Regions from separate parts of the Micromonospora sp. DT178 genome, predicted to be linked through region 2. Evidence: riboswitches for the same ligand, from Rfam matches in the RefSeq annotation. Region 2 holds a riboswitch; the other holds the start of a gene.
The links. A riboswitch is a leader RNA that binds a small molecule or an ion and turns the genes downstream of it on or off. The one in region 2 is predicted to bind thiamine pyrophosphate.

Region 1 (10,389 bases), on a different contig from region 2:
AGTCCGCCGCACCACCAGCAAGTTCGGCGCCCGGCTGGAGCCGTTCGGCCACGTCGACCTCCAGCTCGCCGGCGACCCCAAGGGCAACCACGGCAGCTCCCTGCACACGGTCAGCCAGGTCGAGGGCATCGACCTCTACGGCAAGCGGTTCCTCGGCGACTATTCCCGCTACACGGCCGCCAGCGCGATCGCCGAGACCGCCGAGCGGCTCACCCCCGTCGAACGGGAGCCGTCGCTGCGGCTGTTCCAGCTCACCCTGGGCGCGCTGCGGGCGCTCGCCGAGGGCAGCCACGCCACCACCCTGGTGCTCGACGCGTACCTGCTGCGGGGCATGACGCTGGCCGGTTGGGCGCCGGCGCTGACCGCCTGCGCCGTCTGCGGCACGCCGGGGCGGCACCGGGCGTTCTCCGTGCCGGCCGGGGGTGCGGTCTGCCCGGACTGCCGGCCGCCCGGCGCGGCCCATCCCGCCCCGGCCACCATCGACCTGATGTCCGCGCTGACCAGCGGCGACTGGCGGGTCGCCGACGCCACCGAGACCGGCGTACGCCGGGAGTGCAGCGGCCTGGTCGCGGCACACCTGCAGTGGCACCTGGAGCGCGCGCTACGCTCGCTGCCGCTGGTCGACCGGGGCGCCCCGGCGGCCGGCCCGGTCCCGCCGCCGCGTGGCAGCGGGGCCGGTGCGGACGGCGTGAACAGGGGGAAGACCGAGTGATCCGATCGATGAGGGCCGGGCGTCGCGAGCCGGTGCCGCCGACACCGCACCCGTCGGGCGCCCGCCCGCCGGCGCTGCCCGCCGACGCGGTGCCGAAGCACGTCGCCGTGGTGATGGACGGCAACGGCCGGTGGGCCAAGGACCGCGGGCTGCCCCGCACCAAGGGCCACGAGGCGGGGGAGTTCTCCCTCTTCGACACGGTCGAGGGCGCCATCGAGCTGGGCATCCCCTACCTGTCGGCGTACGCCTTCTCCACCGAGAACTGGCGGCGCTCGCCCGACGAGGTCCGGTTCCTGATGGGCTTCAACCGGGACGTCATCCGCCGCCGCCGCGACCAGCTGGTCGACCTGGGGGTGCGGGTGGTCTGGTCCGGTCGGGCCGGCCGGCTCTGGAAGAGCGTCATCTCCGAGTTGCAGACGGCGGAGGAGATGTCCCGGGGCAACTCGACGCTGACCCTCCAGTTCTGCGTCAACTACGGCGGTCAGGCCGAGATCGCCGACGCCGCCGCCGCCATCGCCCGCGACGTGGCGGCGGGCCGGCTGGACCCGGAGAAGGTCAACGAGAAGACCGTCGCGAAGTACCTCTACCACCCGGAGATCCCCGAGGTGGACCTGTTCCTGCGGCCCTCGGGCGAGGAGCGGATCTCGAACTTCCTGCTCTGGCAGACCGCGTACGCCGAGCTGATCTTCCTCGACACGCTCTGGCCCGACTTCGACCGCCGCCACCTCTGGTACGCCTGCGAGCTGTACGCGCAGCGGGACCGGCGCTTCGGCGGCGCGCTGCCCAACCCGGTCGCCCCGCCGCCCGCCTGAGGCTTACCGCCCGGTCGTACGGGGTACCACGGTGGTCAGCAGCCACCGACGGAGGTGAACCCACATGATCCAGAAGCGTATTGCCCAGTGGGCGATGATGGCCGTCGCCGTGCCGTTGGCGGCGGCGGGCGCGCGCCGGCTCAGCCACACGCTGGAGGCCCGCCGCGGCCCGACCGGGGTGAGCCGCCTGCTCACCAAGGGCGCCGACATGCTCCGCCCGCAGAAGGCCAAGCGTCGCCGTTTCTTCTGACCGACTCACCTGACAGTGTGACCTGACCTGACCCGAACCCCCGACCCGCTCGCCGATCATGCAGTCGCGGTGCCCCGCGAAAGCCCCGCACCGGGGCGTTTCGCCCACCGAAAGTGCATGATCGACTCGCGGGTCGGGGGTTCGGGGTTTCGGGGGTGGGCCGGGGGCGGGGTGGTTAGGGTCGGGGTGAGCCTGTGGTTCCGGGTGGTCGCGGCGAGCCTCGGGGGTGGGGATGCGGGATCTTCGGGACAAGATGATCGTGGCGTTGGACGGCGCCGACCTCGGTGAGCCGGTCCGCGCGCGGGTGGCCGAGATCTGTGCCGGGGTCGCCGAGCAGCACTGCCGGGAACTCGGCCACGCGGCGCAGCCGCGCTCCGGGGAGATCGGCGAGCTGGCCAGCGGCGATCCGGCGCTCACCTGGGCGCCCACCGAGACCGGGCAGCGGGCCTGGTGACGGCACCCGCGCCGGTCTAGCCCGGGAACCCGGCGGCCGGGTCCGAACGACGGCCTGTGGTGTGGTGACCGCCCCCTTGCCGGTCGAGAGCCCGCAAGGCCACGGAGTGGGACGCGCTGGCCGTGCAGGTGCGCGAGCTGGCGCCCGGGAGACGCACGCCGCCGTCGCCTGACGCCGCGGGAGCGGACGGGGTCAGGCCTCGATCTCGGTGCGGTCGGTGGGCCAGCGGGTGTGGAAGGTGCCCTCGCGGTCCACGCGCTGGTAGGTGTGCGCCCCGAAGTTGTCCCGCAGCGCCTGGATCAGGGCGGCCGGCAGCCGCTGGGCGCGCAGCGCGTCGAAGTACGCCAGCGACGAGGCGAACGCGGGGACGGGCATCCCGGCCCGGGCGGCCTCGGCCACCACCCGCCGCCAGCTCGGCACGCCGTCGTTGACGGTGTCCGCGAACCACGGCGCCACCAGCAGCGTCGGCAGGTCGGGCCGCTCGTCGTACGCCTGGCGGATGCGGTCGAGGAAGCGGGCCCGGATGATGCAGCCGCCCCGCCAGATCGTCGCGGTGCCGCCCAGGTCGATGCCCCAGTCGTACTCGCGGGAGCCGGCGCGGATGTGGTCGAAGCCCTGCGCGTACGCGACGATCTTCGAGGCGAGCAGTGCGCGGCGGACGTCCTCGACGAAGGCGTCGGAGTCCTCGACCCGCCAGGTCGCGCCCGCGTCCGGGAACGCCCGGCGGGCCGCCTCGCGCTGGTCGGCGTGCCCGGAGAGCGACCGGGCGAAGGTCGCCTCGGCGATGCCGGTGATGGGGATGCCCAGGTCGAGCGCGCTCTGCACCGTCCAGCGGCCGGTGCCCTTCTGCTCGGCGCGATCCAGCACGACGTCCACGAACGCCCGCCCGGTGGCCGCGTCGGTGTGCGCCAGCACGTCCGCGGTGATCTCGATCAGGAAGGACTCCAGCTCCCCGGCGTTCCACCCGCGGAAGATCTCCGCGATCTCCGCCGGCTCCGCGCCGAGTCCGGCCCGGAGCAGGTCGTACGCCTCGGCGATGAGCTGCATGTCGGCGTACTCGATGCCGTTGTGCACCATCTTGACGAAGTGCCCGGCGCCGTCCGGCCCGATGTGCCGGCAGCACGGCACCCCGTCCACCTGGGCGGCGATCCGCTCGAAGATCGGCCCGAGCGTGCGATACGACTCCGCGGATCCGCCCGGCATGATGCTCGGGCCGCGCAGGGCGCCCTCCTCGCCACCGGAGACGCCGGTGCCGACGAAGTGCAGGCCGTGGGCCCGTAGCGCCTCCTCCCGCCGGCGGGTGTCGGCGAAGTGCGCGTTGCCGCAGTCCACGACGATGTCGCCGGCGTCGAGCAGCGGGACCAGCTCGTCGACCACGGCGTCGGTGGGCCCGCCCGCCTTGACCATCACGATGACTGCCCGGGGCCGCTCCAGCGACGCGACGAAGTCGGCCATCGACTCGGCGGGCAGGAACGTCCCCTCGTCCCCGTGCTCCGCCACGAGGCCGCGGGTGCGCTCGGGCGAGCGGTTGTGCACCGCCACGGTGAAGCCGTTGCGGGCCAGGTTGCGGGCCAGGTTCCGGCCCATCACCGCCAGCCCGGTCACGCCGATCCGTGCCGTCGCCCGCCCGGCCATCCGTCCGCCCTCCGCCGTCGACACCCGCCGGTGCGACCGTATCGCGGGCGGGGCGGCCCGGAGGTCGTGTCGGGCGGTCCGTCACCACCACGTGGCGGCCGCGCCGGGAGCACGCGGACCCGCGGCGAGACAGCGGCGGGCGGCCTCCGCGGGGCGCGACCGGCCGGCCGCGGGCCCCGCCGGTAATTCGGGTGCGCGCGAACGGTCGGGCGGTTAGCGTGTGGGCATGCGCAACTGACGCCCCACTTCCGAGCCGACCCGCCGCTGTCTCGCCGCGGGTCCGCGTGCTCCCGGGCGTCCGCATTCCGCACCTGCCGTCGAGGCGGCGGTGTTCCTCGTGGTCGATCCCGGGCAGCAGTCCCGATCCCGCCCGACCGTCGCGCGACGGTCGCCGAACGAGGCGGGCCCCGGTCACCGGACGTCGCTCCGGTGCGGGAGGGCCCGCAGACCGAGGAGGCACCGGATGCCAGCCAGGCGCAACCCGAAGAAGTCCCGCACCGTCCCCACGCCGTCCGTCGCGGACCTGACGCCCGTCAACCTCGACGAGGTGGCGGTCGCGCCGGTCGTGCCGGCACTGCCGGTCGACCGGCCCGCCGCGCCGAAGGCCGGTCCGCCGGTCTCCGGCGCCGGCCGTTCCGGCCCGCTGCGCGGCCAGAAGGCCGGGCAGGCCCGCCGGTACGCCTTCCGGCGCAGCTGACGGTGCCGGCCGGGTGGAGCGTCGTCACCGGCGACTCCACCCGGTCCGCCCGCGCTCGGCCACCCGGGCCGGGGATTCCACCCGGTCCGCCCGCGCTCGGCACTCCGGGCCGGCGATTCCACCCGGCCCGTCCGTGCTCGACCAGCCAGGCCGGCGACTCCGCCCGGTCCGTCGGCCGATCAACGGACGCCGTCAGCCGATCAACGGGCGGAAGGTGCCGAGCAGCACGCTGACGGTCAGCGCGGCCCCGGCGAGCACCGCCGCACCGGCGATCAGCAGGCCGTCGGCGGCGACGAAGCGCTGCCGCCGGGCGACGGTGCGCGGGACACCGGCGTCGAAGCCCCGGGCGTCCATCGCCACGGCCAGCCGGGTGCCCCGGCGGATCGCCCCGACGAGCAGCGCGAAGGCCGTCGACACGAACAGCCGCAGCTTCGCCAGCGGGTTGCGGCCGGCCTCGACTCCCCGGGCGCGACGGGCCATGGAGATCATCTGCCACTCCTGCCCCAACAGCGGCACGAGTCGGAACGCGGCCAACGCCCCGATGGCGAACCGGGCCGGCGCCTTCGCATTCTGGATCAGCGCGTCCGCCAGGTCGGTCGGGTCGGTGGTGGCGAAGACGATCACGCCGGGCAGCGCCACCGCGAACATGCGCAGCACCAGGCCGAGCGCGGTGAGCAGCACCTCGGAGGTGACCACCACCGGGCCGGCCTCGACCAGCACCCGGCCGGAGCGCTCGGCCGCGAAGAGCACCAGCGTCACCACCACGCCGACCGCGCCGACGAGCAGCGGCCAGGCCCGTCGCGCCAACACCCGCAGGCGGACCCCGAACAGCGGCAGCAGGGCCAGCTCGACGGCGATCGCGATGGCCGGGGCCACCGGGTCCAGGGTGGCGATCAGGATGAACGAGAACACCAGCGCCGCGGCGAGCTTGGCCACCGGGTTGCGCCGGGCCAGCAACGCCTCCGGCGCGGCGACCGGCTCGAAACTGATCACGCCCGCTCCAGGGTGTGGCGGCGGTCTGGGTGGGTGACCGGTGCGGCGGTCCGTTCGCTGGTCACGGGCGTTCCAGGGTGAGGCGGCGATCTGCCAGGGCGGCGACGAACTCCGCATCGTGGGTGACGGCGACCAGGCCGTGACCGGCGTCGCGCAGCTCGGCGAAGAGGTCCACCAGCTCCAGCCAGGTGCGCCGGTCCTGGCCGAAGGTCGGTTCGTCGCAGACGAGCAGGCGGGGGGCGGTGGCCAGGGCGGTCGCCACGCTCAGCCGCCGCGCCTCCCCGCCGGAGAGGGTGTACGGGTTGGCCGCCGCGAGCTTGGTCAACCGCAGCCGGGACAGCAGCCCGTCCACCGTGGCCCGGACCGCCGCCTCGGGCTGGCCGGTGCGGCGCGGGCCGAGCGCCAGCTCGTCGAACACGGTGTTGGTGACGAACTGGTGCTCCGGGTCCTGGAAGACCGAGCCGATCCGGTGGGCCAGTGCCGGGGCGCGCCAGCGGTGCGGGGGCGTGCGGGCGTCGCCACCGGCCAGTGCCGTCGTCGCCGTGACCCGGCCGGCCCCGGGCTTGAGCAGGCCCCCGAGCAGCAGGGCGAGGGTCGACTTGCCGGCCCCGTTGGGCCCGAGGACGGCGAGCGCCTCGCCGGCGCGTACCGCCAGGTCGACGGGGGCCAGCCGGGGCGGCAGGCCGAGCCGGTCGGCGGCGAGCAGCACGTCGCCGGCCGGCGTGGTCGCGTGGCGTGGCGGTACCGGGCGGCCGGGCACCCAGACGCCCTCGTCGGCGAGCGCGTCGCCGTGCGTGCCGAAGACGGCCTCGGGCGTGCCGTCGGCGCGGACGCCGCCGCCAGGTTCGAGCACGACCACCCGGTCGACCAGGGGCAGCGCCTCGGCGACCCGGTGCTCGACCAGGATCAGCGTGGTGTCGGCGTCCAGCGCGCCGGCCACCGCCGCCCGGATCAGCGCCGCGCCGGTCGGGTCGAGGTTGGCGGTCGGCTCGTCGAGCAGCAGCAAACCGGGGCGCAGGGCCAGCACCCCGGCCAGGGCGAGCCGCTGCTGCTCGCCGCCGGAGAGCGCGGCGGTGGGGCGGTCCCGGGGGTACGGGAAGCCGACCCGGGTGAGCGCCTCGTCGACGCGGGGCCAGATCTCCCCGGCGGGGGTGCCGCGGTTCTCCAGCCCGAACGCCACGTCGTCGCCGCTGCGGGCCATCACGAGCTGGGTCTGCGGGTCCTGGAAGACGATGCCCACCCGCTCCCGGCCCTTGCGGGGGTCGAGCCCGTTGATCTCGACGGTGCCCTCCTGCTCGCCCGAGTCCTCGGGCAGCAGCCCGGCCAGCGCGGCGAGCAGCGTGCTCTTGCCGGCCCCGGAGGGCCCCAGCAGCAGCACCCGCTCGCCGACCTCGACGCGCAGGTCGACCCCCCGCACGGCCCACGCCCGTCGCCCGGCGTGCCGCCACCCGAACCCCCGCAAGGTCACCGCCCCCACCGCAACCCCTCCCTCCCGGCCCGCCCGCGAGCGTCGATCATGAGGTTGGCGGCAGCCACGGAGATCCACATCGCCGTCAACCTCATGATCAACCTCGATCCCGGTGGGGGTGGGGGTGGGGTCAGACGGGGGTGCGGTCGCGGGCGGCGGGGAAGCGGTCCAGGGCGCCCGTGGTGGCCAGGGCGCGGGTCAGGGCCCAGCCGCCGGCGCCGGCGACGACGGTGGCGCTGACGATGGTGAGCAGGGCGTACGGGATCCGGTAGCTGCCCAGGGCGTACTCGCTGTTCCAGACGAAGAAGTCGAACAGGGCCGCGCCGAGGCCGGTCAGCGCGCCGGCGATCAGCGCGGTGGGCAGCCGGAACGAGCGGTACCGGAACGCGGCGAAGGCCAGCTCGGCGCCGAGCCCCTGGATCAGGCCCTGCACGATGGTGACGCCGCCCCACTCCGAGCCGAGCAGCGCGGAGACCGTCGCCGCCACCGCCTCGCAGAAGAGCGCCGCGCCGGGCTTGCGGATCACCAGGCCGCCGAGGACGGCCGGGACCAGCCACACGCCGTACATGATCGCCTGGCCGGCGGGGAAGAACGCGAACGCCGGGTCGACGGCCCGCCACAGCAGGCCCCAGGCCCAGAAGATGACGCCGAAGGCCACCGCGATCACGGCGGCGACGACGACGTCGACGGTACGCCACCGGGTGGCGGTGTTGTTGTCTCTCATGATTGCTCCCAGTCCCGAACGAGAACCAGGAGAAGACGCACGCCGCGCCCGGAACGTGCCGGACGTCGACGCGGCTGGAGGTCGACCGAACTCCCTGCGCTGGCATTACCCAGATCAGGTTCGAGGGTCTGCGGGCGGTGCCCGCACTCTCAGCGCTGTGCGCTCCCCTGTCGGATGTGAAGTTGTGGCCCGACGCTAACACCTTTGAAGATCATCGGGCAAAGTGATCTTTGCGCAGCTCACCAGCGCGTTCGATCGACGCCCCCGATCCCGGCCCGGTACTCTCGGGCGGCCACTGGGAATCCGGCAGAGGGACACGTACGTGACATCCGAGGCTGACCGCCGCGCGCCGGACGGGCCGCACCCCGGAGCGGTGGACGTGGCCGCCCCGGGCGTACGCGAGGAGACGCCGGCGGCGCCCCGCGGCCCGGAGCGGCAGATCGGGTCGGTGGAGGTCCTCGCCGGCCTGCTCATCCTGCTGGTCCTCTTCCGCGAGCCGCTCGCCCGCGCCCTCTCCGCGCCCCGGTTGCAGACCTGGACCACCGTCTTCGTCTCGGTCATGGTGCAGGCGGTGCCGTTCCTGGTCTTCGGGGTGCTGCTCTCCGCGGTGATCGCCGTCTTCGTGCCCCGGTCGTTCTGGGCCCGGGCGCTGCCGCGTCATCCCGCGCTCGCGGTGCCGGTGGCCAGCGCGGCCGGCGTGGTGCTGCCCGGCTGCGAGTGCGGGGCGGTGCCGATCGCCGGGTCGCTGATCCGGCGCGGGGTCACCCCGGCCGCGGCCCTGGCGTTCCTGCTCGCAGCCCCGGCGATCAACCCGATCGTGCTCACCGCCACCGCAGTGGCCTTCCCCGACGACCCGGCGATGGTCCTGGGCCGGGCCGTCGCGAGCCTGGTCGTCGCGATGGTGATGGGCTGGCTGTGGCTGCGCCTCGGCCGGGCCGACTGGATCCGGCTGCCGCGCCGGCCGGAGCTGGATGACGGCTCGCGCGGGCGGGCGTTCTGGGGGGCGGTCCGGCACGACGTCACGCACGCCGGCGGGTTCCTGGTGATCGGCGCGGCGGCCGCGGCCACGATCAACGTCGTGGTGCCGGAGCGCTGGTTGCAGACGCTCGCCGACGACCCCGTGCTCTCGGTGCTCGCGCTGGCCGCGCTCGCGGTGCTGCTCTCCCTCTGCTCCGAGGCGGACGCCTTCGTCGCCGCCTCGCTGTCGCAGTTCTCGCTGACCTCCCGACTGGTCTTCCTGGTGGTGGGGCCGATGGTTGACCTCAAGCTCATCTCGATGCAGGCCGGGGTCTTCGGCCGGCGGTTCGCGCTGCGGTTCGCCCCGACCACCTTCGCGGTGGCCGTCGCGGTGGCCGTCGGGACCGGGGCGGTGCTGCTGTGAACCGGCAGGCGCAGGCGGTCGTCCTGCTGCTGCTCGGGGGCGCGGTTGTCCGGGCCAGCCTCACCGACCTGCACCTGCGCTACGTCAAGGAAGGGCTGCGGCCCTTCCTGATCGCCGCCGGCCTGCTGCTGGTGGCCGCCGCGGTCATGACCCTCTTCTACGAGCTGCGCCCGCTCCTGCGACGCACGCCCGCCGGCCACCACGACGGCCACCACGCTCAGGGCGGCCAAGGCGGCCACGACGCTCAGGGCGACCACGACGGGCACGACGGCGATGGCGGGCACGACGGCCACGGCCACCACGAGCCCCGGGTCGGCTGGCTGCTGATCCTGCCCGTGCTGGGCCTGCTGCTGATCGCCCCGCCGGCCCTGGGCTCGTACGCGGCCGGGCAGGCCGGCACCGCCGTCACCACCCGGCAGCAGCCGTCCGACTACCCGCCGCTGCCCGACGGCGATCCCGTGCGGGTGGCCGTGCTCGACTACGCCTCCCGGGCCCTGTTCGACCGGGGCGCCTCGATCGGCGAGCGCCGGGTCCAGCTGACCGGCTTCGTCACCATCGGCCCCGACGGCCGGCCGCTGCTGGCCCGGATGGTGCTCTCCTGCTGCGCCGCCGACGGGCGGCCGGTCAAGCTGGGGCTGACCGGCGCGGCCCCCGACGGGCTCGCCGACGACACCTGGATCGAGGTGACCGGCCGCTACAGCGAGCGCATCGCCCGCGACCCGGTCAACGACGCCGAGATCCCCTACCTGGACGTGGAGTCCTGGCGGCAGGTGCCCGTCCCCCGGCAACAGTACGAGTGACCCGTGGGCCCGGCAGTCCCGGGCGGCCGGGTGCGGCGCTGGGTAGGCTCACGATCATGCGGATCGAGGCCCGGGGGTTCACGTTCGACGTCCGCGTCGGCGGACCGGAGGGCGGCACGCCCGTCCTGCTGCTGCACGGCTTCCCCCAGCACGGCGGGGAGTTCGACGACGTGGTGCCCGCGCTGCACGCCGCCGGCCTGCGCACGTACGCGCCGGACCAGCGCGGCTACTCGCCGGGCGCGCGGCCCGAGGCCGTCGAGGCGTACCGGCTGCCGGAACTGGTCGCCGACGCCGTGGGCCTACTCGACGCGCTGGGCGTCGACGCGGCGCACCTGGTGGGGCACGACTGGGGCGCGATCGTGGCCTGGGCCGTCGCGGCCCACCACCCCGAGCGGGTCCGCACGCTGACCGCGGTCTCCGTGCCGCACCCCGGCGCCATGGCGTGGGCGCTGGCCGAGGACGC
Region 2 (10,389 bases):
AGCCGCACGCCGCAGCGGTCCAGCAGGTCCAGCAGCCCGCCGGCGGTACCGGGGGCGGTGTCGACCCGGCGCAGCGCCAGGGTGACCAGTTCGGTGCCGGAGGCGCGGATCGCGTCCTCCAGCACCCGCAGGTTGGCCGCGCCGCCGGTGCCGAGGATCAGCCGGGACCTGAAGCTCACGCCACCCAGGTCGAAGCTCACCCCCGTCACCCGCCCTGCGCGGCGCTGAGCACCTCGACGCGGTCGCCGTCGCGCAGCACGGTCGCCGGCCAGCCCGTACGCGGCACCACCTCCCCGTTGACCGCGACGGCGAGGCCGCGCTGCTGGTCGGTGACCGCGCGGACCAGGTCCGCCACGGTCGAGCCGCCGGGCAGGCTGCGCCCGGCGCCGTTCACCGTCAGTTCCACGTGTGCTCCTTCTCGGGTGCGGACGGGTCGTGCCCGAGCCGGGCGACGGCGGCCGGGACGGCGGAGGTCGCCGGGCCTGCGGGGGTGGCCGGGTCGGTGGCGGGTCCAACGGTCGGCGGCGTCGCGAACCGGGCCGGGGTGAAGGGGGCGAGCAGGGGGTCCGTCGCACCCGTGACGACCAGCTCGGCGATCAGGTCGGCGGTGACCGGGGTGAGCACGATGCCGTGCCGGTGGTGCCCGGTGGCGGCGAGCACGCCGGGCCGGCCCGCCAGCGGGCCGAGGATCGGGGCGTTGTCGGGGGTGCCGGGGCGCAGGCCGGCGAGGGTCTCGACCAGGTCGTACTCGGCCAGCTCGGGCAGCAGGTCGACGGCGGCGCGCAGCAGGCGCAGCACCGCCCCGGCGGACACGTCGGTGTCGGAGCGCTCCTCGACGGTCGCGCCCACCACCACCTCCCCGTCGTCGCGGGGCACGAGGTAGACGTGCTCGCCGTCGGCGTACCCCCGGATGACGTGCCGGAAGCCCGGCGCGCCGCCGCCCGGCGCGCGGAGCCGGACCACCTGCCCCTTCACCGGCCGCACCGGCAGCCCGGTCAGGGCCGCGGCGCCGCAGCCGGCCGCGACCACCGTGACGTGGGCGTCCACGTCGGACAGGGAGCGCACGGCGACGGGGACCAGCGTGGCGCCGGCCCGCTCGGCGGCCACGCGCAGCGCCGGCACCAGCCGGCGCGGGTCGACCTGGTGGTCGGTGGCGGCGAGCGCCCCGCCGCGCACCCGGGGGGCCAGCGCCGGCTCGCGGTCCCGCAGCGCCGACGGGCGCAGCGGCGTCACCGGCAGCCCGATCCCCTGCTGGTACGCCCACAGCCGGCGCGCCTCGGCCAGGTCGTCGGCGGTGAGCCCGACCATCAGCGTGCCCTCGCTCCGGTAGCCGACGTCCAGGCCGGTGGCGGCGGTCAACTCGGCGGCGAAGGCCGGCCAGCGGGCGGCGGAGGCGGTCAGCAGCCCGGTCAGCTCGTGCTCGCCGAAGTACGCCTCGGCGACCGGGGCGAGCATGCCGGCGGCGACGTGGGACGCGCCGGATCCGGGGGCGGGGTCGTGCACGACGACGCGCAGTCCGCGCTGCGCGCAGCGCCAGGCGATCGCCAGCCCGACCGGTCCCGCCCCCACCACGGCGACGTCCGGTCGGTTCAGCACCCCAGCGCTCCCAGCAGCTCCGTCGTCGCCCGGGCCGGATCCGCCGCTCCGGAGAGGGCTCCCACCACCGCCACCCCGTACGCCCCGGCGGCCAGCAGCGCGGGCACCCTCGCGGCGGTCACCCCGCCGATCGCGACGACCGGCACGTCCACGGCGTCGGCGACGGCGCGTACCCCGGCCGGACCGATCGGCGACGGCAACCCCGTCTTGGTGTGGGTGGCGTGGCAGGGGCCCACGCCCAGGTAGCTGGCCCCGGCGGCGACCGCCTCGGCGGCCGTCCCCGGCTCCCGGGCGGTCGCGCCGAGCACGGCGGTCGCGCCGAGCACCCGGCGGGCGGCCCCGACCGGCAGGTCGTCGGCGCCGACGTGCCCGCCGGCGGCGCCCACGGCCAGCGCCACGTGCAGCCGGTCGTTGACCAGGCAGGTGGCGTCGTACCGGGCGCAGAGCGCGACCGCCCGGCGGGCCAGGTCGTACGCCTCCCGGTCCGTGGCGTCGTCGGTCACCCGGACCTGCACGACCAGTTCCGCGCGGGCCACCGGGAGGGCGGCCCGCAGCACGGTGAGCGGATCCCGCCCGGGTCGGGTGTCGGTGATGAGATGCAGTCGCCCAAGGGACGGCACGGCAACACTCCTCCCTGCGCCGGCATTACCCGGATCAGGTTCGACGGTCGGGGGCTCACAGCCCCCCTCTCAGCCCGGTGTACCGGGCTCCCGTGGGTCACTTGCGGGTGTCACCGTACGACGGATCGCCGGATCCGCCAAGGTCGAGCTACGGATTTCACACCGACAGCCCGAACCCGAGGGACGGGGCGGCGCGTGACCGTACCGTCACGCGATGCTGTCCGGATGCCCTCCGCCGTCCGGGTGCCGCCCCGCCTCGCCTTCCTGCCGTTCCGGGCCAGCACCGCCATCGCCGAAGGGCTGCTGACCTGGACGATGCTGCGCGGGCCGTCCTGGCAGCGGCTCCTCCCCGACGTCCACGTGCACCGTGACGGCTACCGGCCGGACGACCACCGGATGTGGTGCGATGCGGTCGCACTGTCGCTGCCGGTCGGCGGGGCGATCGCCGGCCGCAGCGCCGCGTACCTGTGGGTGTCGACCTGCTCAGCCGGAACGCGCCGGTCACCGTGCTGCTGCCACGCGCCGCGCGGATGCGCGCCCACCCCCGTCTTCGGGTGCACCGGTCGGTGGTGCCGGATTCCGATCGCACGCGCCTCGGCGGGCTGCCCGTCACCACTCCCCTGCGCACCGCCTTCGACCTGGGCCGCCGGGCTCCCCGGGACGATGCCCTGGTCGCCGTCGACGCGCTGCTGCACCGCCGGGCGGTGAAACTCGCCGCGTTGCGCGCGTACGCCGACGCGCGGTCCGGCTGGCCCGGCCTGCCCCTGCTTCGGGAGGTCCTGGCGCTGGCGGAGCCGCTGGCCGAGTCTCCGATGGAGACCCGCCTCCGGCTGCTCCTGCTCGACGCGGGGTTGCCACCAGCGGTCGCCCAGCACGACGTTCGCAAGGCCGACGGGCGGTTCGTCGGCCGGGTGGACCTGGCCTGGCCCGCCCTGCGCGTCGCGGTCGAGTACGACGGCGACCACCACCGGGAACGCGCCCACTTCCGCCAGGACGTCGCCCGGCTGAACGCCCTGCGCGCGGCCGGCTGGATCGTCCTGCGCTTCACCGCCGACGACGTGCTCCGGCACCCCACTCGCACCGTCGCCCTGGTGCACCAGGCCCTCCGCGAACGCCACCCCTCCACCTGACCCGACCACCGCCCTCGGTGGACGACCCCGCCGAAACACCACCCACCACCACCTCGCCGGCCTCGGTGGAACGCTGCGGGTGTTTCAGGTACTGGATGACACCCGTGCCGTTCCACCCAGCCACGCGCGCGGCGGCACCCGCCATTGCACCGCGGCGTAGGGGTGCACCGTGCAACTCGACCGTCAGTGGAACATGGCGGGTGTTTCCGGGGACGCGTGACACTCGTGCCGTTCCACCGAGCCACCGCTGGGTGTGGGTGGCGGGATGGCCCGGGGGCGGTGGGTGCCGCGCGGCACTTGCGTCGCGTTGGTGTGCCCCGATGGCGGCGGTGACGTGGTGGCAGCGCATCGCCCCCGGTGCCGCAGTGCTGCGGTGCCGGGGGCGGTGTCGACGTGGCTCAGAGGGCGGCGCGCAGGGCTTCCAGGTCCTCGTCGGCGGGTTGCCAGGTGCCCGCCGCCGCGTTGGCGCGTACCTGCTCGGGCGTGGTGGCGCCGGCGATCACCGAGGTCACCGCGGGCTGGGCGGCCAGCCCGCCGATCGCCACCTGGAGCATCGACAGCCCCCGCTCGGCGGCATACGCCTCGATCGCCTCGATGGTGTCCCAGTCGGCGGCGGCGAGTCGCTGGGCGTACCGGCCGCCACCGGCGAGGCGGCTGCCGGCCGGCGGGGCCTCGTTGCGCTTGTACTTGCCGGTGAGCAGCCCGTTGGCCAGCGGGAAGAACGGCAGCAGCCCGAGGCCGAAGCGCTCGCACGCCGGCACCACCTCGGCCTCGACGCCGCGCTCCAGCAGGCTGTAGTGGTTCTGCGCGCTGATGAACCGGGACCGGCCGTTCGACGAGGCCACCCAGTCCGCGTCGGCGATCTGCCAGCCGGCGAAGTTGGAGTTGCCCAGGTAGCGGACCTTGCCGGCCCGGACGAGGTCGTCGAGCGCGGCGAGCGTCTCGTCGATCGGGGTGCCCGGGTCGGGCTCGTGCATCTGGTAGAGGTCGATGTGGTCGGTGCCGAGCCGGCGCAGCGACGCCTCCACCGCCCGGGCGATGTAGCGACGGGCACCCCGGGCGCCGAAGTCGGGGCCGTTCAGGCCGTTCATGTCCATGCCGAACTTGGTGGCCACCACGACGTCGTCGCGCCGGCCCTTGAGCGCCTGGCCCAGCAGTTCCTCGGAGCCGCCCTGCGGCTCCCCGTAGATGTCGGCGGTGTCGAAGAAGTTGATCCCGGCGTCGAGCGCGGCGTCGACCACCGCGCGGGTGCCGTCGAGGTCGAGCTTGCGGCCGAAGTTGTTGCAGCCGATGCCGACCACGGACACCACGAGCCCGGAGTCGCCCAACCGGCGGTAGGTCATCTCAGTCACGAGATCCACCCTATGCCGGCCGCCGGGCGCACGCTGCGGACCGCGAAGCCCACCACACGCACGGACCGCGAAGCCGAACCAGGCCCCGCGGGCCGCAAGGCCCAGGCACGACCCACGCACCCGCGGACCACGAGGCCCACGCAGGAACCACGCGCACCGACGGCGAAGCCGTCCGGCGTACGTCGTGGACCGTCAGTCGAGCACGTCGGCGACGAGCCGGCGGGCGGCGGCGAGCGTGCCGGCCAGCTCGTCCGGCGTGTGCCCGACCGCGCCGAGCAGCGCCTGCGCCCGCCGGGCGAAGTCGGGCGGCGCGCCGGGCAGCCGTCCCGCAGCGGCGATCATGCCCTTCTCGTTGACCAGCCACCGCCCCGCCCGGGCATGCAGCACCTGGGCGAGTACCCCGATCGCCCGGAACAGGCAGCCGGCCACGTATCCGCCGTCGCCGGCCACGGCGGCCTTGGCCGCACCGTCGACCAGGAACCGGGCCTCCCACCCGCCGGCGGTCAGGGCGTCGGCCAGGGCCGGCGGGTACGCGCGGGTCTCCTCCCGCAGCGCGGTCAGCTCACCGGTCGGGTCGCCGAGCACGCGGCAGAGCGCCACCTCACCCGCATAGGCGGACGAGTAGAAACCGAGCGGGTGCCCGGCCTGCACGCCGATCTCGTACCGGCCGACCCGGCAGTCGGCCCAGGTCCGGTGCACCCGGTCGAGGTCACGGTAGATCCAGTCGACCGCCGCCCCGCCGACGCGCAGCCATCCGCCGCCGTCGACCCACGGCCCCCAGCCGCCGGGCGGGGTCAGCTCGACCTCCTCGTCGGCGACGGTCGCGGCGACGGCGCGCAGGCCCGGCACGTCCAGTTCGCCCCGGTAGTAGAGGCCGAGGTCCCAGTCGGAGTCGGGCCGGTGCTCGCCCCGGGCCCGGCTGCCGCCGAGGGCGACGGCGACGACCCCGCCGACCGCGCAGAGGCGGTCGGCCAGGTCGGCGGGGATCACGCCACGTCCCAGACCGGTTCCGGGGTCTCCACCACCTCGTTGTCGCCCCGGAAGAGCACGAACCGGTCGAAGGAGCGGGTGAACCAGCGGTCGTGGGTCACCGCCACCACGGTCCCCTCGAACGCCGTCAGCCCGGCCTCCAGCGCCTCCGCCGAGGCCAGGTCGAGGTTGTCGGTGGGCTCGTCGAGCAGCAGCAGCGTCGCGCCGGACAGCTCCAGCAGCAGCACCAGGAAACGCGCCTGCTGACCGCCGGAGAGGGTGCCGAAGCGTTGGTCGCCCTGCCCCGCCAGCTCGTACCGGCTCAGCGCCGCCATCGCGGCGTGCCGGTCCATGCCGGTCCGGTGCTCGTCGCCCCGCCAGAGGATCTCGACGAGGGTCTTCGTCATCAGTTCCGGCCGGTCGTGGGTCTGCGAGAAGTGTCCGGGGCGTACGCGGGCGCCGAGCCGGGCCACCCCGTCGTGCACCACCGGCGCGAGCGCGGCGGCGCCGTCGACCGGGCCGTTCGCCGGGTCGGGGTCGGTGCCGCCCCGGGCGAGCAGCCGCAGGAAGTGCGACTTGCCCGTCCCGTTGGCGCCGAGCACCGCGACCCGGTCGCCGTACCAGATCTCCAGGTCGAAGGGGAAGGTCAGGCCGTCGAGCTCCAGCTGCTCGCAGATCACCGCGCGCTTGCCGGTCCGCCCGCCGGTGAGCTGCATCCGGATGTCCTGGTCCTTCGGCGGTACGGGCGGCGGCCCGGCCTCCTCGAACTTGCGCAACCGGGTCTGCGCGGCCTGGTAGCGCGACGCCATCCCGTCGTTGTACGCGGCCTTCTGCTTGTACATCAGCATCAGCTCGCGCAGCTTCTGGTGCTCCTCGTCCCACCGCTTGCGCAGCTCGTCGAGGCGGGCGTGCCGGGCCACCCTGGCCTCGTGCCAGCTCGCGAAGCCACCCGGGTGCACCCAGGCGCTGCCGCCCTCCACGGCGACCACCCGGTCGGCGGTGTGGGCGAGCAACTCCCGGTCGTGCGAGACGTAGAGCACCGACTTGGTCGACTCGCGCAGCCGCCCTTCCAGCCAGCGCTTGCCGGGCACGTCGAGGAAGTTGTCCGGCTCGTCGAGGAGCAGCACCTCGTCGGGGCCGCGCAGCAGCAGTTCGAGGGCGAAGCGCTTCTGCTGACCGCCGGAGAGGGTCCGGACGGGCCGTTCCCGGGCGCTCTCCCAGGGCAAACCGAGCACGATGGTGGCGACCGTGTCGAAGAGCACCTCGGCGTCGTACCCGCCGATCTCGCCCCAGGCCGCGAGCGCGTCCGCGTACGCCAGCTGGGCCTTGCCGGCGGCGGTGCTGTACTTGCCGCGGACCTCGGCGGCGCGCATGGCCCCCTCGGTCTCGACCAGCCGGCGGCCGGCGTCACGCAGCGCGGGCGGGGCCAGCGACAGGGCCAGGTCGGCCAGCGTCGACTCGTCGCCGATCATCCCGATGAACTGGCGCATCACGCCCAGCCCGCCGGAGCGCGCGATCGCGCCGGTCTTCACCGGCAGGTCGCCGGCGACCATCCGCAGCAACGTCGTCTTGCCCGCGCCGTTCGGCCCGACCAGGGCCACCTTGGCGCCCTCCCCGACCCGGAACGACACGTCGGAGAAGAGTTCCCGACCGTCGGGGAGGATGTGCCCGACCGCTGCCACGTCCACGTATCCCACGTCGGCATCCTGCCCGAGCACGGGCCGGGCGGCCCAACCATTTACCGGGTGACCCGCAGCACCCGGTAGCCCTTCTGGCTGGCGTGGCGCCCCACCTGCCAGCCCTGCTCGACCAGCCAACGCTGCAACGAGTCCCCGCCGAGATAGCGGGCCACCACCAGCCAGGCGACGCCGTCCGGGGCGAGCCGGGGCAGCCAGCGCAGCAGGATCCCGTGCAGCTCGTCCTTGCCGACGTGGATCGGGGGGTTGGACCAGATCTCCGCCAGGGTCAGGTCGGCGGGTACGTCATCCGGCGCGGCGACGCGCACCCGGTCGGCCGCGCCGACCCGCGCGGCGTTGGCCGCGGTGAGTTCGCGGGCCCGTTCGTTGACGTCGACGGCCCACACGGTCGCCGACGGCGCGGAGCTGGCGAGCACGCAGGTGATCGGGCCGAAGCCGCAGCCGAGGTCGAGCAGGGCGCCGGTGGTTTCGGCGGACGGCAGCTCGGCCTTGCGCAGCAGCACCGCCGTGCCGGGGTCGAGGCGGGCGGCGGAGAAGACGCCGGCGGAGGACGCCAGGGCGTAGTCGCGGCCGGCGACGGAGAACTCGACCTCGCGCGGGCTGGCGGCGGTCGTGGGTTCAGCGGTGAAGTAGTGTTCGCCGGTCACGCCGGCAATTCTCGCACCGCCGCCGCTCACCCCGGCGCGGGCCCGGCGGCACGACCAGGCCGGCCCGGCGGGCACGGCGGCACGACCAGGCCGGCCAGGCCCACCAGGCCGGGCACGGCGGCGGCGTGGGCCCGGCACGGCGGCGCGTGCCCAGCACGGGACGAAACGACTCCGCCCGCAATTTCCCATTATTCACACCTAAAGGGACAATGCCTCCTACTCTGGGCGGCATGGTGTATCGGTACGAGTCCGATGAGGACGCATTCATGGAGTACCCGGAGCCCGGGTCCGACGGGTCGGTGCTCGGTGCCGGTCCGCCTCCCCCAGCCGGCCCCTCCCCGTCCCGCTTCCCGACGCCGTCGCTGCCCCGCGCCAACCGGGTCGCGCTGCCCTCCGCCGCGCCGGAGCCGGTCCGCGCCGCGGCGCAGGTGTCGCCACCGCCGCCCGCCCACGTGCGGGCACCCGTCGAGGCGCAGTCGCCGGCCCAGCCGCCCGCGCCGGTCGAGCCGCCGCCGATCCAGCCGCCCGCGCCGGTCGAGCCGCCGCCGATCCAGCCGCCCGCGCCGGTCGAGCCGCCACCGCCCGTCGAACCGCCGCTGTCAGCCGGGCGGTCGCAGCGGGGTGGCGGCGGCCGGTGGTGGCAGGTCGTGGTCGGCGGCGCGGCCGTCCTCGCGCTGCTCGCGCTCTGCGGCCTCGGCGCCGCCGCCCTGCTGGCCGAGCGCGACGGGACGCCGCAGACCGCGCCCACGTCCCAACCGGAGGCGGCCGAGTCCGCCGACGTCGGGGCGCAGGCCCTCGACTCGCGGGACACCGACCAGGCGCCGCTGACCGCCAAGGAACTCTTCCCCGGCAAGCAGCTCGTCGTCGCCGACGGGGAGCCCGCCTACAAGGTGTTGAAGAGCCAGTCCAGCGCCAGCTGCGCGGTGGCGGCCACCGGTGAGGTCGCCGACCTGCTGGTCCGTCTCGGCTGCACCCAGGTGGTCCGGGCCACGCTGCGGACGCCCGACGGCGGCCACCTCGTCACCACCGGGTTGTTCAACCTGACCGACCGGGCCAACGCCGAACGCGCCCGGGACCGGATCCGGTTGCTGCTCGACGAGCGGGAGGGCCGGTTCCGGGGCATGGCGGTCGACGAGGACAGCGCGGCGATCGCCACCGCGCCGGCCCGCGTCGGCTGGCAGGTGCGCGGCCACTACCTCGCGTACGCGGTGGTCGCCCGCAGCGACGGCGAGACGATCAGGTCCGGCGACACGAAGGCCCGGGAGATCCTCTTCGACATGATCGAGCTGCACCTCAACCGGGGCGTGCTGGAGCGCCGGGCGGACGGCGGCACGGCCGGCCAGCCGACCGACGATGGCGCGGGCGACACCGGCACGCAGGACGGGGGCGACTGACCGGGTCGCGAGGGCGGGAGCGAGCCCGCCGACGGTGAGTGAGCGAACGGGTACGTGGGCCACGGCCGCGTACCCGTTCCGCGTGTCGCCGCCGGCCGCTCAGGTCCGCAGCGCGACCCGGTGGGCCCGTAGCAGGTCGAGCATCCGGTCGTGCGGGACCGCGTACTTGACGCGTCCGTTGACGCCGACGGTGGTGCGCGCCATGAACAGCGAGTTCAGCAGGGCCTCCTCCACGGCCTCCAGCACCGCCGCGAAGACCGGCTCCAGGTCGGACTCCGGCGCCGTCGGTGCCTGCGTGTCGGCGGTGGAGAACGCCAGGGCGTAGTCGCCGCTGCCGCCGGCGAAGTCCGAGCCGACGCGCGCCATCGCGAAGATGGCCCGGCGGGCGACGCGACCCAGCTGCCGCGCGTCGAGGCGGCCGTCCGTGGCGACCACGATGACGCAGGAGTTGCCCGGGTGCTCGGGCCGGCCGGGGCGCGACAGGGTCGGCACCCCCACCTGCTCAGGCCGGATCGGCACCCCGGACACCTGGAGCACGCCGGAGAAGTTGGACTGCACCAGCACACCGACGGTGACGGTGCCACGGGACGTCGTGGCGAGCCGCGAGGACGTCCCGATGCCGGCCTTGAAGCCGAGGGCCGCCGTGCCCGTACCGGCGCCGACGGCGCCCTCCGCGGGCAGTCCGCCGCGGGCCTGCGCCAGCGCGGCGAGGACGTGCTCCGCCCGTACCGGCCGGGCCCGGATGTCGGACAGGAACCCGTCGTTGGTCTCCGCCACCACCGGGTTCAGCGACTCGACCGTCTCCCGGCCCGGCTGCCGGAGCATGTACGTGACCAGCGCGTCCGCGGCCCGGAACGTCGACAGCGTCGCGGTCAGCACCACGGGGGTCTCGATCTCGCCCAGCTCGGCCACCTGGGTGGAACCGACCATCTTGCCGTGCCCGTTGCCCACGAACAGCCCCGCCGGCAGCGACCGGCGGTCGGT

Region 1: it holds a riboswitch for thiamine pyrophosphate, as region 2 does, so the genes downstream of both, ACLQ22_RS29200 (ECF transporter S component) here and thiE (thiamine phosphate synthase) in region 2, are expected to answer to the same signal.

What each region holds. Positions count from the first base shown of each region.
Region 1 is NZ_JBNCKV010000022.1:77,884-88,272, forward strand. It holds gene recO (DNA repair protein RecO) at 1-712, shown strand, start outside; gene ACLQ22_RS29165 (isoprenyl transferase) at 721-1,524, shown strand; gene ACLQ22_RS29170 (hypothetical protein) at 1,589-1,774, shown strand; gene ACLQ22_RS29175 (thioredoxin reductase) at 2,007-2,228, shown strand; gene gndA (NADP-dependent phosphogluconate dehydrogenase) at 2,421-3,863, opposite strand; gene ACLQ22_RS29185 (hypothetical protein) at 4,327-4,560, shown strand; gene ACLQ22_RS29190 (energy-coupling factor transporter transmembrane component T family protein) at 4,753-5,553, opposite strand; gene ACLQ22_RS29195 (ABC transporter ATP-binding protein) at 5,615-7,030, opposite strand; gene ACLQ22_RS29200 (ECF transporter S component) at 7,152-7,745, opposite strand; TPP riboswitch at 7,819-7,924, opposite strand; gene ACLQ22_RS29205 (permease) at 8,185-9,126, shown strand; gene ACLQ22_RS29210 (TIGR03943 family putative permease subunit) at 9,123-9,926, shown strand; gene ACLQ22_RS29215 (alpha/beta fold hydrolase) at 9,983-10,389, shown strand, end outside.
Region 2 is NZ_JBNCKV010000002.1:377,138-387,526, reverse strand. It holds gene ACLQ22_RS05650 (thiazole synthase) at 1-209, opposite strand, end outside; gene thiS (sulfur carrier protein ThiS) at 206-406, opposite strand; gene thiO (glycine oxidase ThiO) at 397-1,596, opposite strand; gene thiE (thiamine phosphate synthase) at 1,590-2,216, opposite strand; TPP riboswitch at 2,211-2,319, opposite strand; gene ACLQ22_RS05630 (endonuclease domain-containing protein) at 2,684-3,346, shown strand; gene ACLQ22_RS05625 (aldo/keto reductase) at 3,745-4,707, opposite strand; gene ACLQ22_RS05620 (nucleotidyltransferase domain-containing protein) at 4,891-5,688, opposite strand; gene ACLQ22_RS05615 (ABC-F family ATP-binding cassette domain-containing protein) at 5,685-7,364, opposite strand; gene ACLQ22_RS05610 (class I SAM-dependent methyltransferase) at 7,406-8,011, opposite strand; gene ACLQ22_RS05605 (hypothetical protein) at 8,242-9,405, shown strand; gene ACLQ22_RS05600 (P1 family peptidase) at 9,505-10,389, opposite strand, start outside.